3 regions of the Streptomyces sp. NPDC052064 genome follow, and region 2 is predicted to be linked to each of the others. Evidence: predicted binding sites of a transcription regulator. Region 2 holds the regulator's gene; each other region holds the start of a gene.
What was found. Region 2 encodes HrcA, which represses chaperone genes, less so after heat shock. Its sites were predicted from a motif close to TTNGCACTCNGNNNNNCNGAGTGCNAA; they were not measured.
Positions count from the first base shown of each region.

Region 1: groES (co-chaperone GroES) is a predicted target of HrcA. The motif match lies at 5,398-5,424, and genes of this name have one in related genera.
Region 3: groL (chaperonin GroEL) is a predicted target of HrcA. The motif match lies at 3,786-3,812, and genes of this name have one in related genera.

Region 1 is NZ_JBVJJE010000001.1:586,487-593,255, forward strand. It holds gene ACZ6TU_RS02680 (hypothetical protein) at 1-2,324, opposite strand, end outside; gene ACZ6TU_RS02685 (ester cyclase) at 2,420-3,127, shown strand; gene groL (chaperonin GroEL) at 3,201-4,826, opposite strand; gene groES (co-chaperone GroES) at 4,943-5,251, opposite strand; gene ACZ6TU_RS02700 (polysaccharide deacetylase family protein) at 5,558-6,304, opposite strand; gene ACZ6TU_RS02705 (polysaccharide deacetylase family protein) at 6,301-6,769, opposite strand, start outside.
Region 2 is NZ_JBVJJE010000004.1:304,922-311,690, reverse strand. It holds gene ACZ6TU_RS12635 (SpoIIE family protein phosphatase) at 1-1,537, shown strand, start outside; gene hemW (radical SAM family heme chaperone HemW) at 1,565-2,797, shown strand; gene ACZ6TU_RS12625 (DUF3097 domain-containing protein) at 2,908-3,714, opposite strand; gene ACZ6TU_RS12620 (MBL fold metallo-hydrolase) at 3,746-4,477, opposite strand; gene hrcA (heat-inducible transcriptional repressor HrcA) at 4,649-5,665, shown strand; gene dnaJ (molecular chaperone DnaJ) at 5,665-6,769, shown strand, end outside.
Region 3 is NZ_JBVJJE010000018.1:45,663-52,431, forward strand. It holds gene ACZ6TU_RS36095 (glucosyl-3-phosphoglycerate synthase) at 47-991, opposite strand; SAM riboswitch class I at 1,147-1,302, shown strand; gene thrC (threonine synthase) at 1,321-2,607, shown strand; gene ACZ6TU_RS36105 (ubiquitin-like small modifier protein 1) at 2,656-2,931, shown strand; gene ACZ6TU_RS36110 (cold-shock protein) at 3,379-3,582, shown strand; gene groL (chaperonin GroEL) at 3,974-5,596, shown strand; gene ACZ6TU_RS36120 (NADH:flavin oxidoreductase) at 5,777-6,769, shown strand, end outside.

The DNA.
Region 1 (6,769 bases), on a different contig from region 2:
CCGGTCGCAGCGAAGCCCTCCGCCGCACCGGCCAGCACCTCGGAGCGTACGGTGTTCGAGGAGAAGGTCCGGCAGAAGCGCCTCACCCGGCCGGATTCACCGCGGCGGGCGAGAGCAGCGGCCAGGAGGCGGGCGCCCTCGACGGCCTTGCCTTCGGTCCGGCCGGCCAGCAGGGCTTCGGCGCTGTCCAGCTTTCCCTCCCGTACGAGAACAGGAGCGAGGAAAGTCGCCAACCAGCGGGCGTCGTTCTGTCCCGTGGAGTCATCGTCTCGCATGGCGTTGCGCAGCATTTCGGTGATCACGTCCCACCTTTGTGCGTCCACGAAGGCCTGGAAGTAGTCGGTGGCGTCGGCCGCTGCGTCGGAGAGGCTTTCGAGGCGGTCCTTGAACGTGGTCGACCGGTCACGAGCGTCGTTCAGAAGCCTCTCCGCATCCTCCACCCGGCCGGCTTCGGACAGGGCCAGTGCGAGCCGGCACAGCGCGCTGCTCGGCGCGCTGCCTCCGGCCTCCCGGACGATCTCCCACGCCTGTTCTGTCCGCCCCCGCGCGAGCAGGCCTGTGACGAGTGCTCGTACGCAGGCCGACCGGTGCGACGGGGTCGTCTGGCGCGTCACCTCAGCACGCGCCCGGTCGAACTCCTCATCGTCCAACCACGTCTCCATGACCTGCGCAGCAAGCGCCGCGGTGAGGAGAGGACCGGAGGCCGAGCGCAGGACCGCTTCGGCTCGGTCGTACAGCCCGACGCGGACAAGTGCTCGATGGACAGCGGCCACGTGCTCCGGACGACCGGGCCCGAGCCCACTCTCGTGGAAAGCCTCCTCGGCCGCGACCGCCAATTCCGTGGCTCGCTCGGTGTGACCCTGGCCAGCCAGTTCCTGCGCCACCCGAGCCAGCGCGGGCGTCATGTCCAGTGGCGAGAGATCGCGTGCCAGGGCCTCCGCACGCGACGGCTGCCCGAGCGCGGCCCAAGCCCAGGCGAGTGACCCGGTGAGGCCGCGGCCCCGGTCGCGTATCGCGTCGCCGTGCGTGCACAGTGCCAGCAGGTACAGGACCGAATGTGGAAAGCGGCACGCCCCGGCGCTCCCCGCCGCGGTCTCGGCTTCGTCGGCCTCTGCCGCTGCGAGCATCCGCTCTGCGATGAGGATCTCTTCGAGGGCCGCGCCGTCCGCGCCCGTCACCGCCAGCATCCGGTCATGACGGGCCTCATCCAGAGCACACTCCACCATGCGTGCCGTGTCCTCTGTCCGGGACACCATCTGGGAGTAACCGTGGAGCAGATAGCCGGGGGTCTCGGTCGGCCACTCCCGTCGGCGCCATTCGTCGGCCCAGGTGTGCAGCAGGTCCCGGGAGCGGGACAGTTCCGCGTGACCGAGCATCTCCTCCGCCTGGCGCCTCAGTCCCTCGTGGGCGAGCAGGTAGCCGTGCACCCGCTTCTCGAAGGTCCGGCCCGCGCCCGTTCCCAGCGTCTTGCGCACGCGATACGGAACCGCTCCGGTGAGTGCCGCGAGATCCTCCGCCGTCAGACCGCCGCCCGCGGCCGTCACCAGCGCCAGCAGTTCCTGTTCCAGGCCACCGGCCTCGGTGAGTTCGCTCAGTTCTCGCTCCGCCGCGGCCCGCACCATCCGGGCGTACGGCGACGGCTCCAGCGTCCGTACGACGGCGGGGTCGCGCAGCGGATGCCCGTCCGGTACGTCCGTCGGCAGCGGCGGGTTCAGCCGGCCGGTGACCAGGACCCGCATACCCGCCTTCGGCTGGTCCGGCAGCAGGCTCGCGATGCTGTGCGCGTCCGGACCGGTCGTGACGCCCCTGTCCTCGTCCAGACCGTCGACCAGCAGCACCAGGCGCTTCCCCCGCTCCCGGCAGGCCCGGGCGGCCTCGCCGTACAGCCTCAGCAGGTGCGCCTCGCGCGTTGCCGGTCTCAGATAGGCCGGCATGGAGCCCGAGAGCTCCGCGAGCTGCTCCAGTACGACGTCGGCGTACGCCCCGAAGGTGTTGTGCGTACTCAACTGGGCGGTGACGAAGAAGGGCACGACGCACACGCCCGGCGGGGGGTTCAGCGCGAACCGCTTCATCAGCGCGGTCTTGCCCGCCCACGCCGCCGCCCGCCACCAGGCGTACGCCGGGCCGGAGTCGGCCGTGCAGAAGGCGGCCAGTTCGTCCAACTCCTGCTCTCGGCCGATCAGTTCGGACGACGGAATACGGCGCACCTGTTCCCAGTACGCAGAACGGACCCGAGGCGACAGCACGACCTGGTTGTGGTCCCCGGTGACGGCCACCCCGATGTCGCCCCCCGCCGAGACGGACCGATCCCCCCGTGCGCGCATGCCGCAATGATGCCAAAGCCCCGACAGGCACAGCGCCCCTCCGGCGAGGACAATGGAGCTGTTCAGCCGGACCCAGGGGGGCCGGAGGCGAGAGCATGACCTTCGTACAGCTCATCGAATGCAGGACCAGCCGGCTCGACGAGATGAACCGGCTGATGGACAGGTGGGTCGAGCAGACCAAGGGCAAACGGACCGCTACGCACAGTGTGGTGGCGAAGGACCGGGCCGACGCCTCGCACATCGTCGAGATCGTGGAGTTCCCGTCGTACGAGGAGGCGATGCGGAACTCCGGGCTTCCGGAGACCGACCGGATCTTCCAGGAGATGGTGGCGCTCTGCGACGAGACGCCGACGTTCACGGATCTGGACGTGGTGCGGGACGAGCAGTTGAACGCGGCTACCGCGCGCAGATTCTTCGAGCTGGCGCCCGGGCAGGGTGCGGCGCCCACGTTCAACGACGTGCTCATCGAGGACTACCACGACCACGATCCCGCCAATGAGCAGGACGTCATCGGGCTGGACGCGGTGCGGCGCGAGGTGGAGGTGTGGCGAGGCGGGTTCGACTTCTCGTTCACCATCGAGGACCAGATGGCCCAGGGTGACCGGGTCTGCACCCGGTGGACCTTCCACGGCCGGCACAAGGGCGACTTCCTCGGGATTCCACCGACCGGGCAGGACGTCACCATGACCGGGACGACCGTCCACCGCTGCACGCCGGACGGCAAGATCGCCGAGGGCTGGTGGCAGTACGACCGGCTGGGGCTGATGCAGCAGCTCGGGGCACTGGACCCGCTGGAGTTGTGACGCGCAGGGCATACGGGAGAAGCCCCCGTTCCGCACGAGCCGGGACGGGGGCTTCTGCTACGAGGTCGGTGCCTCAGTGGGCGTGGCCGTGGCCGTGGCCCGCGGCGGCCGGCTCCTCCTCTTCCTTCTTCTCGACGACCAGGGTCTCGGTCGTGAGGAGGAGGGAGGCGATGGAGGCGGCGTTCTCCAGGGCGGAGCGGGTGACCTTGACCGGGTCGATGACGCCGGCCTTGATCAGGTCGCCGTACTCGCCGGTCGCGGCGTTGAAGCCCTGGCCCTTGTCGAGCTCGGCGACCTTGGAGGTGATGACGTAACCCTCCAGGCCGGCGTTCTCGGCGATCCAGCGCAGCGGCTCGACGGCGGCCTTGCGCACGACGGCGACACCGGTGGCCTCGTCGCCGGTCTTGCCGAGGTTGCCCTCCAGGACCTTCACGGCGTGGACGAGCGCGGAGCCACCACCGGAGACGATGCCCTCCTCGACCGCGGCGCGGGTCGCGGAGATGGCGTCCTCCAGACGGTGCTTGCGCTCCTTGAGCTCGACCTCGGTGGCGGCACCCACGCGGATGACGCACACGCCGCCGGCCAGCTTCGCGAGGCGCTCCTGGAGCTTCTCGCGGTCCCAGTCGGAGTCGGTGGACTCGATCTCGGCCTTGATCTGGGCGACGCGGCCCTGCACGTCGTCCTTGTTGCCGGCGCCGTCGACGACCGTGGTGTCGTCCTTGGTGACGGTGACGCGGCGGGCGGAGCCGAGGACGTCCAGACCGACCTGGTCGAGCTTGAGGCCGACCTCCTCGGAGACGACCGTGGCGCCGGTGAGGACCGCCAGGTCCTGCAGCATCGCCTTGCGGCGGTCGCCGAAGCCGGGGGCCTTCACCGCGACGGCGTTGAAGGTGCCGCGGATCTTGTTCACGACGAGGGTGGAGAGGGCCTCGCCCTCGACGTCCTCGGCGATGATCAGCAGCGGCTTGGAGGCGTTGGACTGGATGACCTTCTCCAGCAGCGGCAGGAGGTCCGCGATGGCGGAGATCTTGCCCTGCGTGATGAGGATGTACGGGTCGTCCAGGACGGCCTCCATGCGCTCCTGGTCCGTCACGAAGTACGGCGACAGGTAGCCCTTGTCGAAGGCCATGCCCTCGGTGAAGTCCAGCTCCAGACCGAAGGTGTTGGACTCCTCGACGGTGATGACACCGTCCTTGCCGACCTTGTCCATCGCCTCGGCGATGAGCTCGCCGACCTGGCTGTCCTGGGCGGACAGCCCGGCGACGGCGGCGATGTCGGACTTCTCGTCGATCGGGCGGGCCGAGGCGAGCAGGTCCTCGGAGACCGCGGCGACGGCGGCGTCGATGCCCTTCTTCAGGGCGGCCGGGGAGGCACCCGCGGCGACGTTCTTCAGGCCCTCGCGCACGAGCGCCTGGGCGAGCACGGTCGCGGTGGTCGTACCGTCACCCGCGATGTCGTTGGTCTTGGTCGCCACCTCCTTGACCAGCTGGGCACCGAGGTTCTCGTACGGGTCCTCGATCTCGACCTCTCGGGCGATCGTGACACCGTCGTTGGTGATGGTGGGGGCGCCGAACTTCTTGTCGATGACGACGTTGCGGCCCTTGGGGCCGATCGTCACCTTGACCGTGTCGGCAAGCTTGTTGACGCCGCGCTCGAGGGCGCGACGGGCGTCCTCGTCGAACTTCAGGATCTTCGCCATGGGAGCGTGAGCCCTCTTCCGGAATCAGGGTTAACGGCACTGCGCCCCGGGCGCCCGGCTTCTTAGCGATCGCGGGGGGCCAGGGGCGCAGCTCAAAGCAATGTGCTTGGGGTGAATTACTTCTCGACGATCGCGAGCACGTCGCGGGCCGAGAGGACGAGGTACTCCTCGCCGTTGTACTTCACCTCGGTGCCGCCGTACTTGCTGTAGAGCACGACGTCGCCGACGGAGACGTCGAGCGGAAGACGGTTGCCGTCCTCGAAGCGGCCCGGGCCCACGGCCAGGACGACGCCCTCCTGGGGCTTCTCCTTGGCGGTGTCCGGGATGACCAGGCCAGAGGCGGTGGTCTGCTCGGCGTCGAGCGGCTGGACCACGATGCGGTCCTCGAGCGGCTTGATGGCAACCTTGGAGCTGGTGGTCGTCACGATCCGACCTCCCCCTTCGGAGATCTCACGGGGTTAACTGTCTGAGGTGGCGACCAGGTGGATCCGTCGTCGCGGGTGCCGGACCTGCCCGTCGCTGTGTTGGCACTCTCCAGTGGGGAGTGCCAGAGCCGAGACTATGACTGCGATTAGCACTCGGTCAAGCGGAGTGCCAATTGCCGGCGGCGCGTCGGCCATGGAGGTGGGTCGGCGTACGTTTGTGCTGGGCACCCGGCGTTGGTGTCCTGGCCCCGGGGCCGCCGCCCCCGGCCCCCCGCTTCGGCCTGGACGGCTCGCCGTCGAGCGCAGTCAGAGGTAGTCCTCCAGCCGCCCCACCCGCAGCCCCCGTCCCTCGATCTCGCGCAGCAGCCGTACCGTCCGTTCCGTGAGGGTCAGGGACGCGGGCTCGCCCGACGGTACGGAGACGATGTCGCCGGGGCGCAGGCCGGGCTCGCCGCGGGTGTAGGTCAGATCGCCGTCGGTTCCCAGGGACGCCCGCCAGAGGACGACCGCCGTGATGCCGCAGTCGGCGGCGGCCCGCAGGGTCGTCGTGTCGTACGCGCCGTAGGGCGGGCGGAAGAGGCGGGGGCGGATGCCGAAGCGGGAGCGGAGTTTGTGCTGCTGGCCGCAGATCTCGGCGCGCTGGCCGGCGTAGGGCAGGCCGCGCAGGGCTGGGTGGTCGAGAGTGTGGTTCTGGATGGACGCGCCGACCGCGCGCAGGCGGGCGAAGTGGCCGTAGCCGGGTCCTACGACGCTGTCCGTGAGGAACATGGTGACCGGAAGCCGCCGTTCGCGGACGAGGCCGACGAAGCGGGGGTCGCGCTCGGCGCCGTCGTCGTAGGTCAGGAAGACCACCCGGTCGCGGGCGCGGACGTGGTCCACGACGGGCGGGAGACCGCCTGGATCGCCTCGGTCCGGCCCACGGACGTCGCTCGACGCGCGCGTCGGGGACTGGCCCCGCCCGTCCACCCCCGCCCTCTCCCCCGCGGCCCCGGCACAGCCCGACAGCAGGATCACCCCCGCGCACACCACGGCGGCCGCGGACCGCCGCCTCACAGGTAGTCCTCCAGCCGCCCCACCGCGTATCCCTCGGCCGTGACCTTGTTCAGGAAGCGGCGGATCATGTCGGGCATCGTGCCCTGCCACTGGTCGCGGCCGCGGAAGTGGGTGAGGACGATGTCCCCCGGGTGCAGTTTCCGGCCCTCGCGGTACTCCCAGTGGTCGGCGAAGACCTCCGCGTTCCAGAGGGGGGCGTACTCGATGCCGCACACCTTGGCGGCGCGCAGGGTCGCCCTGTCGTAGCTGCCGAAGGGCGGGCGGAAGAGGGTCGGGCGCGTGCCGTAGCGCCTCTCGATGAGGCGCTGCATGCCGCAGATCTCGCGCTTCTGCGCGCGGTAGGACATGCCCCGCATATAGCGGTGGCGGAGGGTGTGGTTGTTCAGGACCACGCCTCGGTCCTGCATCTTCTCGAAGTAGCGGTAGTCGTTCCTGATCAGGTAGCCGCTGAGGAAGGCGCTGTAG
Region 2 (6,769 bases):
CGGCGGGAACGAGCGACAGGATGGGCACACCGGGCACCCCCTACGGGACACCCATGACCCTGGCAGCTCCCATGACCATGACCCGCGTGGCTCGCGCGACCTGCGGGACTGGCAGGACCTGCGGGACTGGCGGGACCTGCGGGACTGGCGGGACCGGTACGAGGACTGTGACGGCCGTGACGGGCGCGACGGCGCCTGGCTGGGCCGTGGGGCCCTCTCCTTCCTCGCCGAGGCTTCCGACCTCCTCGCCGGGCAGCTCGACGAGGACCTGGTCGCCGCCCTCGCCGGGCAGTTGATCGTGCCCCGGCTGGCCGACTGGTGCGCGGTGTGGCTGGAGGACGAGGCCACCGGCGGCGGCTGGGGCGGCGGGGCCGGAGCGGGCGCCCGGCTGGCCCGGGTCTGGCACGGCAGCGAGAACCGCATCGAGGAACTGCGCCGGGCCTTGGAGAAGGACGCACCGCACCCGTACGACCCGTCGGGGGCGCCCCCGTTCGAGCACAGTCGAGAGCGGGGGAGGTCCGGGCCGGCCGACTACCCCTGGCCCGGTGAGGCGCTCGGTGACGCCCCCGGCGAGCCGGGCTCGGCCCTCGCATACCGGCTCGTCGCCGGCGGACGCCCGCTGGGCACCCTCGTCATCGGACGGTCCGGGGCCGCCGGCTTCCCCGACGAGATCACCGGCCTCGTCGAGGACCTCAGCCGCCGGGTCGCGCTCGCCATCGGCGCCGCCCGCCAGTACGCCCGCCAGGCCACCATCAGCGCCGTACTCCAGCGCGGACTGCTGCCCGGTGCCGTGGCCGAGATCCCCGGGGTGCGCAGCGCCCTCGTCTACGAGCCGTGCGACAAGGGCGGGCCCAGCGGCGACTTCTACGACCTGTTCCCGGCCGGTGACGGCCGCTGGTGCTTCGCCGTCGGCGACGTCCAGGGCAAGGGTCCCGAGGCCGCCGTGGTGATCGGCCTGGCCCGGCCCTGGCTGCGGCTGCTGGCCAGGGAAGGCTACCGGGTCGCCGACGTTCTCGACCGCCTCAACCAGCTTCTGCTCGACGACGCCACGGAGGCCGCGGACGCGGCGGCCCGCGCGCTGGTGGCCGCGGGCGCCCGTCCGACCCCGCCCGGCGACAGCCCCCAGACGCGCTTCCTGTCTCTGCTGTACGGCGAGCTGGTCCCCTTCGACGGCGGCGTCCGCTGCACCGTCGCCTCCGCCGGGCACCCGCTGCCCCTGCTCCTCGGGGCGGGCGGTGAGGTCCACACGGCCGCGCAGCCCCAGACCCTCCTGGGCGTCGTCGAGGACGCCACGTACACCAGTGAGACCTTCGAGCTGCGTTCCGGCGACACCCTGCTGTGCGTCACCGACGGTGTGACCGAGCGCCGCTCCGGCTCCCGCCAGTTCGACGACGGGGACGGGCTGGCGGCGGCGCTGGCGGGCTGCGCCGGGCTGGACGCCGAGCTGATAGCCGAGCGGATCAAGCGGCTCGTGCACGAGTTCGGGGCGCGGCCCCCGGCGGACGATCTGGCGCTGCTGGTGCTCCAGGCGGAATGACCGCCCGGGTGCTGGACAATGGAACGTATGCCTTCCGCACTCCCCGACGGCGAGCCCGTCCCCGACGACGGCGCGCTGCCCGCGTCCGCGCTCGCCGGGGCCGCCGACCGCCCGCTCGGGTTCTACCTGCACGTTCCGTACTGCGCGACCCGCTGCGGCTACTGCGACTTCAACACCTACACGGCGACCGAGCTGCGCGGCACCGGTGGCGTGCTGGCCTCGCGCGACAACTACGCCGAGACGCTGGCCGACGAGGTCCGGCTGGCGCGGAAGGTGCTGGGGGACGACCCCCGACCCGTTCGTACGGTGTTCGTGGGCGGGGGTACGCCGACGCTGCTGGCCGCCGGTGATCTCGTACGGATGCTGGGGGCGATCCGCGACGAGTTCGGGCTGGCGCCGGACGCCGAGGTCACGACCGAGGCGAACCCGGAGTCGGTGGATCCGGCGTATCTGGCCGCCCTGCGGGAGGGCGGATTCAACCGGATCTCGTTCGGCATGCAGAGCGCGAAGCAGCATGTGCTGAAGGTGCTGGACCGCACGCACACGCCGGGGCGGCCCGAGGCGTGTGTCGCGGAGGCCCGGGCGGCCGGGTTCGAGCATGTGAATCTCGACCTGATCTACGGCACACCGGGGGAGTCCGACGACGACTGGCGGGCCTCGCTCGACGCGGTGCTGAGGGCCGGGCCGGACCATGTCAGCGCGTACGCCCTGATCGTCGAGGAGGGGACGCAGCTGGCTCGTCGGATCCGCCGGGGCGAGGTGCCGATGACCGACGACGACGTGCACGCCGACCGGTACCTGATCGCGGACGAGGTGCTCTCGGGCGCGGGCTTCGAGTGGTACGAGGTGTCGAACTGGGCGACCTCGGAGGCGGGGCGCTGTCTGCACAACGAGCTGTACTGGCGGGGGGCCGACTGGTGGGGGGCCGGGCCCGGCGCGCACAGTCATGTGGGCGGGGTGCGCTGGTGGAACGTGAAGCATCCCGGGGCGTACGCGGCGGCGCTGGCGGCGGGGAGGTCGCCGGGGGCCGGGCGTGAGGTGCTGTCGGACGAGGACCGGCGGGTCGAGCGGATTCTGCTGGAGCTGCGGCTGCGGGGAGGCGTGCCGTTGTCTCTGCTGCGGGAGGAGGGGCTTGCCGCCTCGCGCAGGGCGTTGTCGGACGGGCTTCTGGATGCCGCTCCGTACGAGGAGGGGCGTGCCGTGCTGACGTTGCGGGGGCGGTTGCTGGCCGATGCGGTGGTTCGGGACCTCGTGGACTGAGGTGCTGCCCGTTGGTGCTGGGGCCGGGGCGTTGCGCAGCCCGGCGTAGCGGGGTGCCGCTGCGCCCACCCGTGCCACCCTTGGCGGCACGATTGCCCGCAGCTCAGCAGCTACGCCGGAGCCGTCACGAAGTCGATCAGTTCCTCGACCCGGCCCAGCAGTTCCGGCTCCAGGTCCTTGTACGAGCGCACCCCCGACAGGATCCGCTGCCAGGCCGCACCCGTGTTCTCCGGCCAGCCCAGCGCCCTGCACACCCCTGTTTTCCAGTCCTGGCCGCGCGGAATCCGAGGCCATGCCTCGATGCCCAGGGACGACGGTTTCACCGCCTCCCAGATGTCGATGTAGGGGTGGCCGACGATCAGGGCGTGGTCGCTCGTCACCGACTCGGCGATGCGCCACTCCTTGCTGCCCGGCACCAGGTGGTCCACCAGGACGCCGAGACGGGCGTCGGGACCGGGGGCGAAGGAGTCGACGATCGACGGCAGGTCGTCGACGCCCTCCAGGTACTCCACGACCACGCCCTCGATGCGCAGGTCGTCGCCCCAGACCTTCTCGACCAGCTCGGCGTCGTGGCGGCCCTCGACGTAGATGCGCCCGGCGCGGGCCACGCGGGCGCGGGCGCCGGGGACGGCCACCGAACCTGAGGCCGTGCGGGTGGGACGCGCGGGGCCGCCCGGCGTGGGGCGGACCAGCGTCACCACCTTGCCTTCCAGCAGGAAACCGCGGGGCTCCATCGGGAACACCCGGTGCTTGCCGAAGCGGTCCTCCAGTGTCACCGTGCCCGCCTCGCAGCGGATCACCGCACCGCAGAAGCCGGTCCCGGCCTCCTCGACCACCAGGTCCGGCTCCGCCGGAACCTCGGGCACCGGCTGCGGCTTCTTCCACGGCGGGGTCAGATCGGGCGAGTACTGGCGCATTCGAATGACGATAAGAGAAGCCGGTGGGTGGTCACGGCGACACGCCGAAGCGTGTCGCCAGCGTGTCCCGCTGGGCGCGGACGAACGCCGCGTCCACCACCGCTCCGTGACCGGGCACGTACAGCGCGTCCTCCCCGCCCAGGTCGAGCAGCCGGTCCAGGGCGGCCGGCCAGTGCGACGGCACGGCGTCGGGACCCGCCTGCGGCTCGCCGGACTCCTCGACCAGGTCGCCGCAGAACACCACCTCCGGATCACCCGGCACCAGCACCGCCAGGTCGTGCGCGGTGTGTCCGGGGCCCACGTTCGCCAGCAGCACCTGGCGCCCGCCGCCCAGGTCGAGGGTCCACTCGCCGGAGACCAGATGGCGGGGCGGGGTCAGCCGGTCCGCCGACTCCCGCGCGGTGGTCTCCGCCAGGCCGTTCCGTACCGCGTCGGCGAGCAGCTCCTCGCGGTCCCGTACGCGCGTCAGCACCGCGTCCACGCCCACCGCGCCGAACACCTCCGCGTCCGTGAAGGCCGCCACACCGAAGACGTGGTCGAAGTGGGGATGGGTCAGCGCGAGATGCGTCACACCGTGACCGGTGAGCGACTGCGCCTGGTCGCGCAACCGCACGCCCTCGGCCGGGCTCGACCCCGCGTCGATCATGAGGACCGCGCCCTCTCCGGCGACCAGCCCCGCCGTGCAGTCCCACACCGGCAGCCGGCACCGCCCCACCCCGGCGGCCACCCGCTCCCACCCGAGCTCTTCCCAAGTCACCGTCATACGGCGACGCTAGCGGTGACCCCCGCCCGGGGCACGGCAGCAGGCGACCAGCCTTGCCGGGGGTGCACCCCACCGCCGTACACTGGGCGGGGAATGCTGGCACTCGCACGCGCAGAGTGCCAGGCACGACAGGCAGGACACCAGGCGGACGACTTCTGGAGGTGTGCGCGAATGCTCAGTGAACGCAGGCTTCAGGTGCTGCGCGCCATCGTCCAGGACTACGTCGGCACCGAGGAGCCGGTGGGCTCCAAGGCCCTCACCGAGCGGCACAACCTCGGCGTCTCGCCGGCCACCGTCCGCAACGACATGGCGGCCCTCGAGGACGAGGGGTACATCGCCCAGCCGCACACCAGTGCCGGGCGCATCCCCACCGACAAGGGCTACCGGCTGTTCGTGGACAAGCTGGCCGGCGTCAAGCCGATGACCGCGCCCGAGCGGCGCGCGATCCAGAACTTCCTCGAGGGTGCCGTCGACCTCGACGACGTCGTGGCGCGTACGGTACGGCTGCTGGCCCAGCTCACGCGCCAGGTCGCCGTCGTGCAGTACCCGTCGCTGACCCGCTCGACCGTGCGGCACGTGGAGCTGCTCGCCCTCGCGCCCGCGCGGCTGATGCTCGTGCTGATCACGGACACCGGGCGGGTCGAGCAGCGCGTGGTCGACTGCCCGGCGCCCTTCGGCGAGGCATCGCTCGCGGATCTGCGCGCGCGGCTCAACAGCCGTGTCGCGAACCGCCGTTTCACAGATGTGCCGAGTCTGGTGGAGGATCTGCCGGAGGCATTCGAGCACGAGGACCGGGGTACGGTCTCCATGGTGCTCTCCACACTTCTGGAGACGCTCGTCGAGGAGAACGAGGAGCGGCTGATGATCGGCGGCACCGCCAACCTGACCCGCTTCGGGCACGACTTTCCCCTCATGATCCGGCCGGTGCTGGAGGCGCTGGAGGAGCAGGTCGTGCTCCTCAAGCTGCTCGGCGAGGCGAAGGATCCGGGCGTGACCGTACGTATCGGTCATGAGAACGCCCACGAAGGACTCAACTCCACGTCCGTCGTGTCGGTCGGCTACGGTTCGGGCGGCGAGGCTGTCGCCAAGCTCGGCGTGGTCGGACCGACCCGCATGGACTACCCGGGAACGATGGGAGCGGTACGCGCAGTGGCACGGTACGTCGGACAGATCCTGGCGGAGTCGTAGTGGCCACGGACTACTACGCCGTACTCGGCGTGCGCCGCGACGCGTCGCAGGATGAGATCAAGAAGGCCTTCCGGCGGCTCGCGCGCGAGCTGCACCCGGACGTCAACCCCGATCCGAAGACCCAGGAGCGGTTCAAGGAGATCAACGCCGCCTACGAGGTGCTGTCGGACCCGCAGAAGAAGCAGGTCTACGACCTCGGCGGCGACCCGCTCTCGCAGGCCGGAGGCGGCGGCGCGGGCGGCTTCGGGGCCGGCGGCTTCGGGAACTTCTCCGACATCATGGACGCGTTCTTCGGCACGGCGTCGCAGCGCGGTCCGCGCTCGCGCACCCGCCGCGGCCAGGACGCGATGATCCGCATCGAGGTGGAGCTCGACGAGGCGGCCTTCGGCACGACGAAGGACATCCAGGTCGACACGGCGGTCGTCTGCAACACCTGTAGCGGTGAGGGCGCGGCGCCGGGGACCTCCGCTCAGACATGTGACATGTGCCGCGGCCGCGGTGAGGTGTCCCAGGTCACCCGGTCCTTCCTCGGCCAGGTCATGACCTCGCGGCCCTGCCCGCAGTGCCAGGGCTTCGGCACCGTGGTGCCCACGCCGTGCCCGGAGTGCGCGGGCGACGGGCGCGTGCGGTCCCGCCGTACGCTCACCGTCAAGATCCCGGCCGGTGTCGACAACGGCACGCGGATCCAGCTCGCGGGCGAGGGCGAGGTCGGTCCCGGCGGCGGCCCGGCCGGTGACCTGTACGTCGAGATCCACGAACTGCCGCACGCGATGTTCCAGCGGCGCGGCGACGACCTGCACTGCACGGTCACGCTCCCGATGACGGCGGCCGCCCTCGGCACGAAGGTGCCGCTGGAGACGCTGGACGGCATGGAGGAGGTCGACATCCGCCCGGGCACCCAGTCCGGCCAGTCGATCCCGCTGCACGGCCGCGGTGTCACGCACCTGCGCGGCGGCGGACGCGGCGACCTCATCGTCCACGTCGAGGTCCAGACCCCGAGCAAGCTGGACGTCGAGCAGGAGCGCCTGCTCCGCGAGCTGGCCAAGCTGCGCGGCGAGGAACGGCCGACGGGCCAGTTCCAGCCCGGGCAGCAGGGGTTGTTCT
Region 3 (6,769 bases), on a different contig from region 2:
CGCTCAAACGTACGGACCTGACCCACCCGGCCGAAAACGACCCCGGTCACGCCGCCTTCCGCGCCTGGTACTCGGCGATCTCCACCATCGGCGGACGCTCCTCGGTGTCCACGGAGTAGGTCCGCGGCTCGAAGCCGTCCCCGCCCCGCTCGAACTGCGTCAGGGACGGCCGGATCAGATGCCCGCGGGCCAGCCGCAGCTGGGCCGTGCGGTATATCGCGGCGGCCATCCGGCCCAGTGCCTGCCCGTCCTGGTGCCGGTGCTTGCGCACTCCGATGTCCACCTGGGCGAGGGCGTCCAGGCCCACCAGGTGCAGGGCGTCGACCAGCATGCCCAGCTCGACGCCGTACCCGACGGGGAACGGCAGCTGCTCCAGCAGCGAGCGGCGGGCCGCGTACTCGCCGCCGAGCGGTTGCACGAAGCCGGCCAGCTGCGGCCAGTGCATGTTGAGCAGCGGGCGGGCCATCAGTTCCGTCACCCGGCCGCCCTGCCCGGCAGCGCCGCCGAGCGGACGGTCGTACATGCCCTTCACCAGGTCGATGTCCGGGTCGGTGAGCAGCGGGCCCACGATCCCGGAGACGAAGTCGGACGAGAAGTCCCTCAGGTCGGCGTCGATGAAGCAGACGATGTCCCCGCGGGTGACGAGGAGGGAACGCCACAGCACCTCGCCCTTGCCGGGCACGGCCGGGATCGACGGGAGGATCTCGTCGCGGTGCACCACCGTCGCGCCCGCGGCGGCGGCCACCTCCGACGTACGGTCGGTCGACCCCGAGTCGACGACGACCAGCTCGTCGACGAGCGGCACCTGCCGCATCAGGTCGTGACGGATGACGGCGGCGATGTCACCGACCGTCTCCTCTTCGTTGAGCGCGGGCAGCACCACGCTCACCGTCTGGCCCGTGCGCTGCTTGGCGGCCAGAATCTGGTGGAGCGGACGACCGGTCGCTGACCAGGAACGGGTGCTCAGCCAGCGCTCGACTTCTTCCAGCACCGTGGCGGCTCCTCTGCGTACTCTCGGCGGGACGGACTGTGAGCCATCTCGCGGTTCGGACGACTATCTCAACTGTGCTGGTCGTCGGTTACAGTCTTGAACAACGCGGATGACCATCGCATGTCCGGGGTCAGCCGTCGTTTACAACCGCATACAGCTCATCCAGAGGGGCAGAGGGAAACGGCCCGATGAAGCCCCGGCAACCCTCCAGCCGATACTCGTAGGTCACTGTCGACCGCTCCGCGAGGCTCCCGGCTCGGGAAGGTGCCAAATCCGTCTCACGGCGAGATGCGTCGTGAGGAAGATGAGGAGAAAGGGCCTCGCCTCACATGGCTGTGCAGACTGTTGCAAGCACCACCCACTCCACCGTAGACCTCGGCCCCGCCGCCGCGCTGAGCTGCCGCGAGTGCGGCCACCGCGTACCCCTCGGCCCGGTCTTCGCGTGCGAGGAGTGTTTCGGCCCGCTGGAGATCGCCTACGACTTCTCGGCCTACGACACCGAGGAACTCCGCAAGCGGATCGAAGCGGGGCCCGCGAACATCTGGCGCTACGCCCCGCTGCTGCCGGTCCCGGCCGACGTGGCGGACAAGCCGAACATCAACCCGGGCTGGACCCAGCTCGTCAAGGCCGACAACCTCGCGCGCGAACTGGGTGTCGACGCCGGCAAGCTCTTCGTCAAGGACGACTCCGGCAACCCGACGCACTCCTTCAAGGACCGTGTCGTCGCCCAGGCCATCGAGGCCGCCCGCGTCTTCGGCTTCACCACGCTGTCCTGCTCCTCCACCGGCAACCTCGCCGGCGCCGTGGGTGCCGCGGCGGCCCGCGCCGGCTTCCGCTCCTGCGTGTTCATCCCGCACGACCTGGAGCAGGGCAAGGTCGTCATGGCCGCGGTCTACGGCGGTGAACTCGTCGGCATCCAGGGCAACTACGACGACGTGAACCGCTTCTGCTCCGAGCTGATCGGCGACCCGGCCGGCGAGGGCTGGGGCTTCGTCAACGTCAACCTCCGGCCGTACTACGCGGAGGGCTCCAAGACCCTGGCGTACGAGATCTGCGAGCAGCTCGGCTGGCAGCTGCCGGACCAGCTCGTGGTGCCGATCGCCTCCGGCTCGCAGCTCACGAAGATCGACAAGGGCCTCCAGGAGCTGATCAAGCTCGGGCTGGTCGAGGACAAGCCGTACAAGATCTTCGGCGCGCAGGCCGAGGGCTGCTCGCCGGTGTCGACGGCGTACAAGGCCGGCCACGACGTCGTACGCCCCCAGAAGCCGGACACCATCGCCAAGTCGCTGGCGATCGGCAACCCGGCGGACGGCCCCTACGTGCTCGACATCGCGCGCCGCACGGGCGGTGCGGTGGAGGACGTGAACGACGAGCAGATCGTCGACGCGATCAAGATCCTCGCCCGGACCGAGGGCATCTTCGCGGAGACCGCCGGCGGTGTGACCGTGGGCGTGGCGAAGAAGCTGGTCGAGAACGGGGTGCTCGACCCGTCGTTGACGACCGTTGTGCTGAACACGGGCGATGGTCTGAAGACGCTGGATGCGGTGGCTGGGACCGGGCTTACCGCGACCATTCGTCCCAACCTTGATTCGTTCCGTGAGGCTGGGCTCGTCTGATCGTCGTCGGCTGCCTGGGTATCTCGTCCAACCGGAGGTTTTGAAGTCATGAGCGTCACCGTTCGCATCCCCACCATCCTGCGTACCTACACCGGCGGCCAGGCCGAGGTCGCCGCCGAGGGGGCGACCCTCGGCGAGGTCATCGCCGATCTGGAGAAGAACCACACCGGGATCGCCGCCCGGGTGCTGGACGACCAGGGCAAGCTGCGCCGGTTCGTCAACGTGTACGTCAACGACGACGACGTGCGGTTCGAGCAGGGGCTGGAGACGGCGACGCCGGACGGTGCCGGGGTGTCGATCATCCCGGCCGTCGCGGGTGGCTGAACCGGTCGACCGGCTTGTTTATTACCTTCGGTAACCGCGGTTACTGAGAGTTCATCGAATTGCCCCCTCCGTGAGAGAAGCGGAGGGGGCAATTCTGTGTGATTGAGCGCGGTACAGTTGGGGAACGCAGCGCCGATCTTCTGATCGGGAGCCCTGAATTCCTGCCGCGCACCCGACAAGATGTAGCCAAAGTGTGTGCGTCTTCTGCGGCTTTTGTTCCTTTTGTGTGGCCCGACTTGCCCTGAAGTCGGGCGAATTCTCCCTACATTCCGGACCCTGCGCGTCCAGAATTCTCGTCCGATTGACCTGTTGCAGACGGCAGTTGGACAGATACATTCAGCCGCGGTCGACGCGTTCCGGCGCACGCCCCCAACCGTGGGGGGTGAGGTCTGACCCGGGTCCGCGAAGTGTGGATCTGTGCAAGGGCCAGTAATAGGGGAGTTAGGCATGGCTCAGGGCACCGTCAAGTGGTTCAACGCGGAGAAGGGGTACGGCTTCATCGCGGTCGACGGTGGTGCGGATGTTTTCGTCCACTACAGTGCGATCCAGATGGACGGCTACCGCACCCTTGAAGAGGGCCAGCGGGTCGAGTTCGAGATCTCGCAGGGCCAGAAGGGGCCGCAGGCCGACATGGTTCGCGTCTCTGCCTGAACGCGCACCACGACCAAGCGCAAGCGACCGGTCTTCTCTGAAGGGCCCGCACCCCCCGGGGTGCGGGCCCTTCGGCCTGTTCGAAAGGGCTGTCGGGCGGCGTTCGCGGGCGGCTGAGCGCCCCGCCCGATCCCGGGGAGGCGCTTGCGCCCGCCCGTCACCCGACCACCACCCCTCAACGAGCACTCGCTACGCGAGGGCGCCTTGCACTCTCGGGGGTCGAGTGCTAATCATTGCGTTAGCACTCTGAAGGTGAGAGTGACAACGTAAGGACCGGGTCGGTGAGGCCCGCAGGCCAGGTGGGAAGGAACCACGAGGCAGGCGAGCCGTCCGTCGCGGGCGCGGGCGCGGTCCGAAGTAATCACCCCCAGTCCTGGAGGGACCACTTCACATGGCCAAGATCATCGCGTTCGACGAGGAGGCGCGGCGCGGCCTCGAGCGCGGCATGAACCAGCTCGCGGACGCCGTGAAGGTGACGCTCGGCCCCAAGGGCCGCAACGTCGTCCTCGAGAAGAAGTGGGGCGCGCCCACGATCACCAACGACGGTGTCTCCATCGCCAAGGAGATCGAGCTCGAGGACCCGTACGAGAAGATCGGCGCCGAGCTGGTCAAGGAAGTCGCCAAGAAGACGGACGACGTCGCCGGTGACGGTACGACCACGGCGACCGTTCTCGCCCAGGCCCTGGTCAAGGAGGGCCTGCGCAACGTAGCCGCCGGCGCCAACCCGATGGCCCTCAAGCGCGGTATCGAGCGCGCCGTCGAGGCCGTCTCCGCCGCCCTGCTGGAGCAGGCGAAGGACGTCGAGACCAAGGAGCAGATCGCCTCCACGGCCTCCATCTCCGCCGCCGACACCCAGATCGGCGAGCTCATCGCCGAGGCCATGGACAAGGTCGGCAAGGAAGGCGTCATCACCGTCGAGGAGTCCCAGACCTTCGGTCTGGAGCTGGAGCTCACCGAGGGTATGCGCTTCGACAAGGGCTACATCTCGGCGTACTTCGCCACCGACATGGAGCGTATGGAGGCCGTCCTCGACGACCCGTACATCCTGATCGCGAACTCGAAGATCTCCAACGTCAAGGACCTGCTCCCGCTCCTGGAGAAGGTCATGCAGTCGGGTAAGCCGCTGCTGATCATCGCCGAGGACGTCGAGGGCGAGGCCCTGTCGACCCTGGTGGTCAACAAGATCCGCGGCACCTTCAAGTCCGTCGCCGTCAAGGCCCCGGGCTTCGGTGACCGCCGCAAGGCGATGCTGCAGGACATCGGCATCCTCACCGGCGGCGAGGTGATCTCCGAGGAGGTCGGCCTCAAGCTGGAGAACGCCACGATCGACCTGCTGGGCAAGGCCCGCAAGGTCGTCATCACCAAGGACGAGACCACCATCGTCGACGGTGCCGGCTCCGCCGACCAGGTCCAGGGCCGGGTCAACCAGATCCGCGCCGAGATCGAGAACAGCGACTCGGACTACGACCGCGAGAAGCTCCAGGAGCGTCTGGCGAAGCTGGCCGGCGGCGTGGCCGTCATCAAGGCCGGTGCCGCCACCGAGGTGGAGCTCAAGGAGCGCAAGCACCGCATCGAGGACGCCGTCCGCAACGCCAAGGCGGCCGTCGAGGAGGGCATCGTCGCCGGTGGTGGCGTGGCCCTGCTCCAGGCCTCCCAGGTCTTCGAGAAGCTGGAGCTCGAGGGTGACGAGGCGACCGGCGCGAACGCCGTGAAGCTCGCCCTGGAGGCCCCGCTGAAGCAGATCGCCGTCAACGGTGGTCTCGAGGGCGGCGTCGTCGTGGAGAAGGTCCGCAACCTCCAGGTCGGCCACGGCCTGAACGCCGCGACCGGTGAGTACGTCGACATGATCGCCGAGGGCATCATCGACCCGGCGAAGGTGACCCGTTCCGCTCTGCAGAACGCCGCCTCCATCGCCGCGCTGTTCCTCACCACCGAGGCCGTCATCGCCGACAAGCCGGAGAAGGCCGCCGCGCCCGCCGGCGGCGGCATGCCGGGCGGTGACATGGACTTCTGATCGATCTGGTCGATCAACGTCCTTGCCGAGGGCGGCACTTCCTGTTCCGACAGGGAGTGCCGCCCTCGGGCGTGTCCGGGATCACAGTGCGGGCGGGATGGCCTGGGCGGGGCCGGATGGTTGAAACGTACGTCCTATGCGTATGCACATACTGTCCGGTATCCGAAGAGGAGCCCCCACGTGACCGTCGCCGCCTCCCGTGCCGCCGAAATCCTGTCCCGGCCCGTATCGCTGGGCGGCCTGACCGTCCCGAACCGGATCGCGATGGCGCCGATGACCCGCATGTTCTCCCCGGGCGGCGTCCCGGGCGAGGACGTCATCTCTTACTACTCCCGCCGCGCCGCCGCCGGCGTCGGCCTGATCATCACCGAGGGCACCTACGTCGGCCACGAGTCGGCCGGGCAGAGCGACCGCGTGCCGCGGTTCCACGGCGATGAGCAGCTCGCGGGCTGGGCGAAGGTCGCCGACGCGGTGCACGCCGCGGGCGGCACGATCGTGCCGCAGCTGTGGCACATCGGCATGGTCCGCAACCAGGGCGAGCCGCCGGTCGCGGACGCCCCGGCCGTCGGCCCCTCCGGCCTGCGCATCGGCGCCGCCGAGCCCACCGGCAAGGCCATGACCCAGGCCGACATCGACGCCGTCATCGGCGCGTTCGCCGAGGCCGCGGCCGCCGCCGAGCGCATCGGCTTCGACGGCGTGGAGATCCACGGAGCCCACGGCTACCTGCTCGACCAGTTCCTCTGGGACGGCACCAACCGCCGTACCGACGCCTACGGCGGCGACCCGGTCGCCCGTGCCAAGTTCTCGGCGGAGATCGTCGCGGCCGTCCGCGAGACCGTCTCCGCCGACTTCCCCGTCATCTTCCGCTACTCACAGTGGAAGCAGGACGCCTACGACGCCCGCCTCGCCGAGACGCCCGAGGAGCTGGAGGCCATCCTGACCCCGCTCGCCGCGGCCGGTGTCGACGCCTTCCACGCCTCCACCCGCCGCTACTGGGTCCCCGAGTTCGACGACTCCGACCTCAACCTGGCCGGCTGGAGCAAGAAGATCACCGGCAAGCCGGCCATCACCGTCGGCTCGGTCGGCCTGAACGGCGACTTCATCAAGGCCTTCCAGGGCCAGGGCGCCGAGGTCGGCGACCTCGACAACCTCCTGGACCGTTTCGAGCGCGAC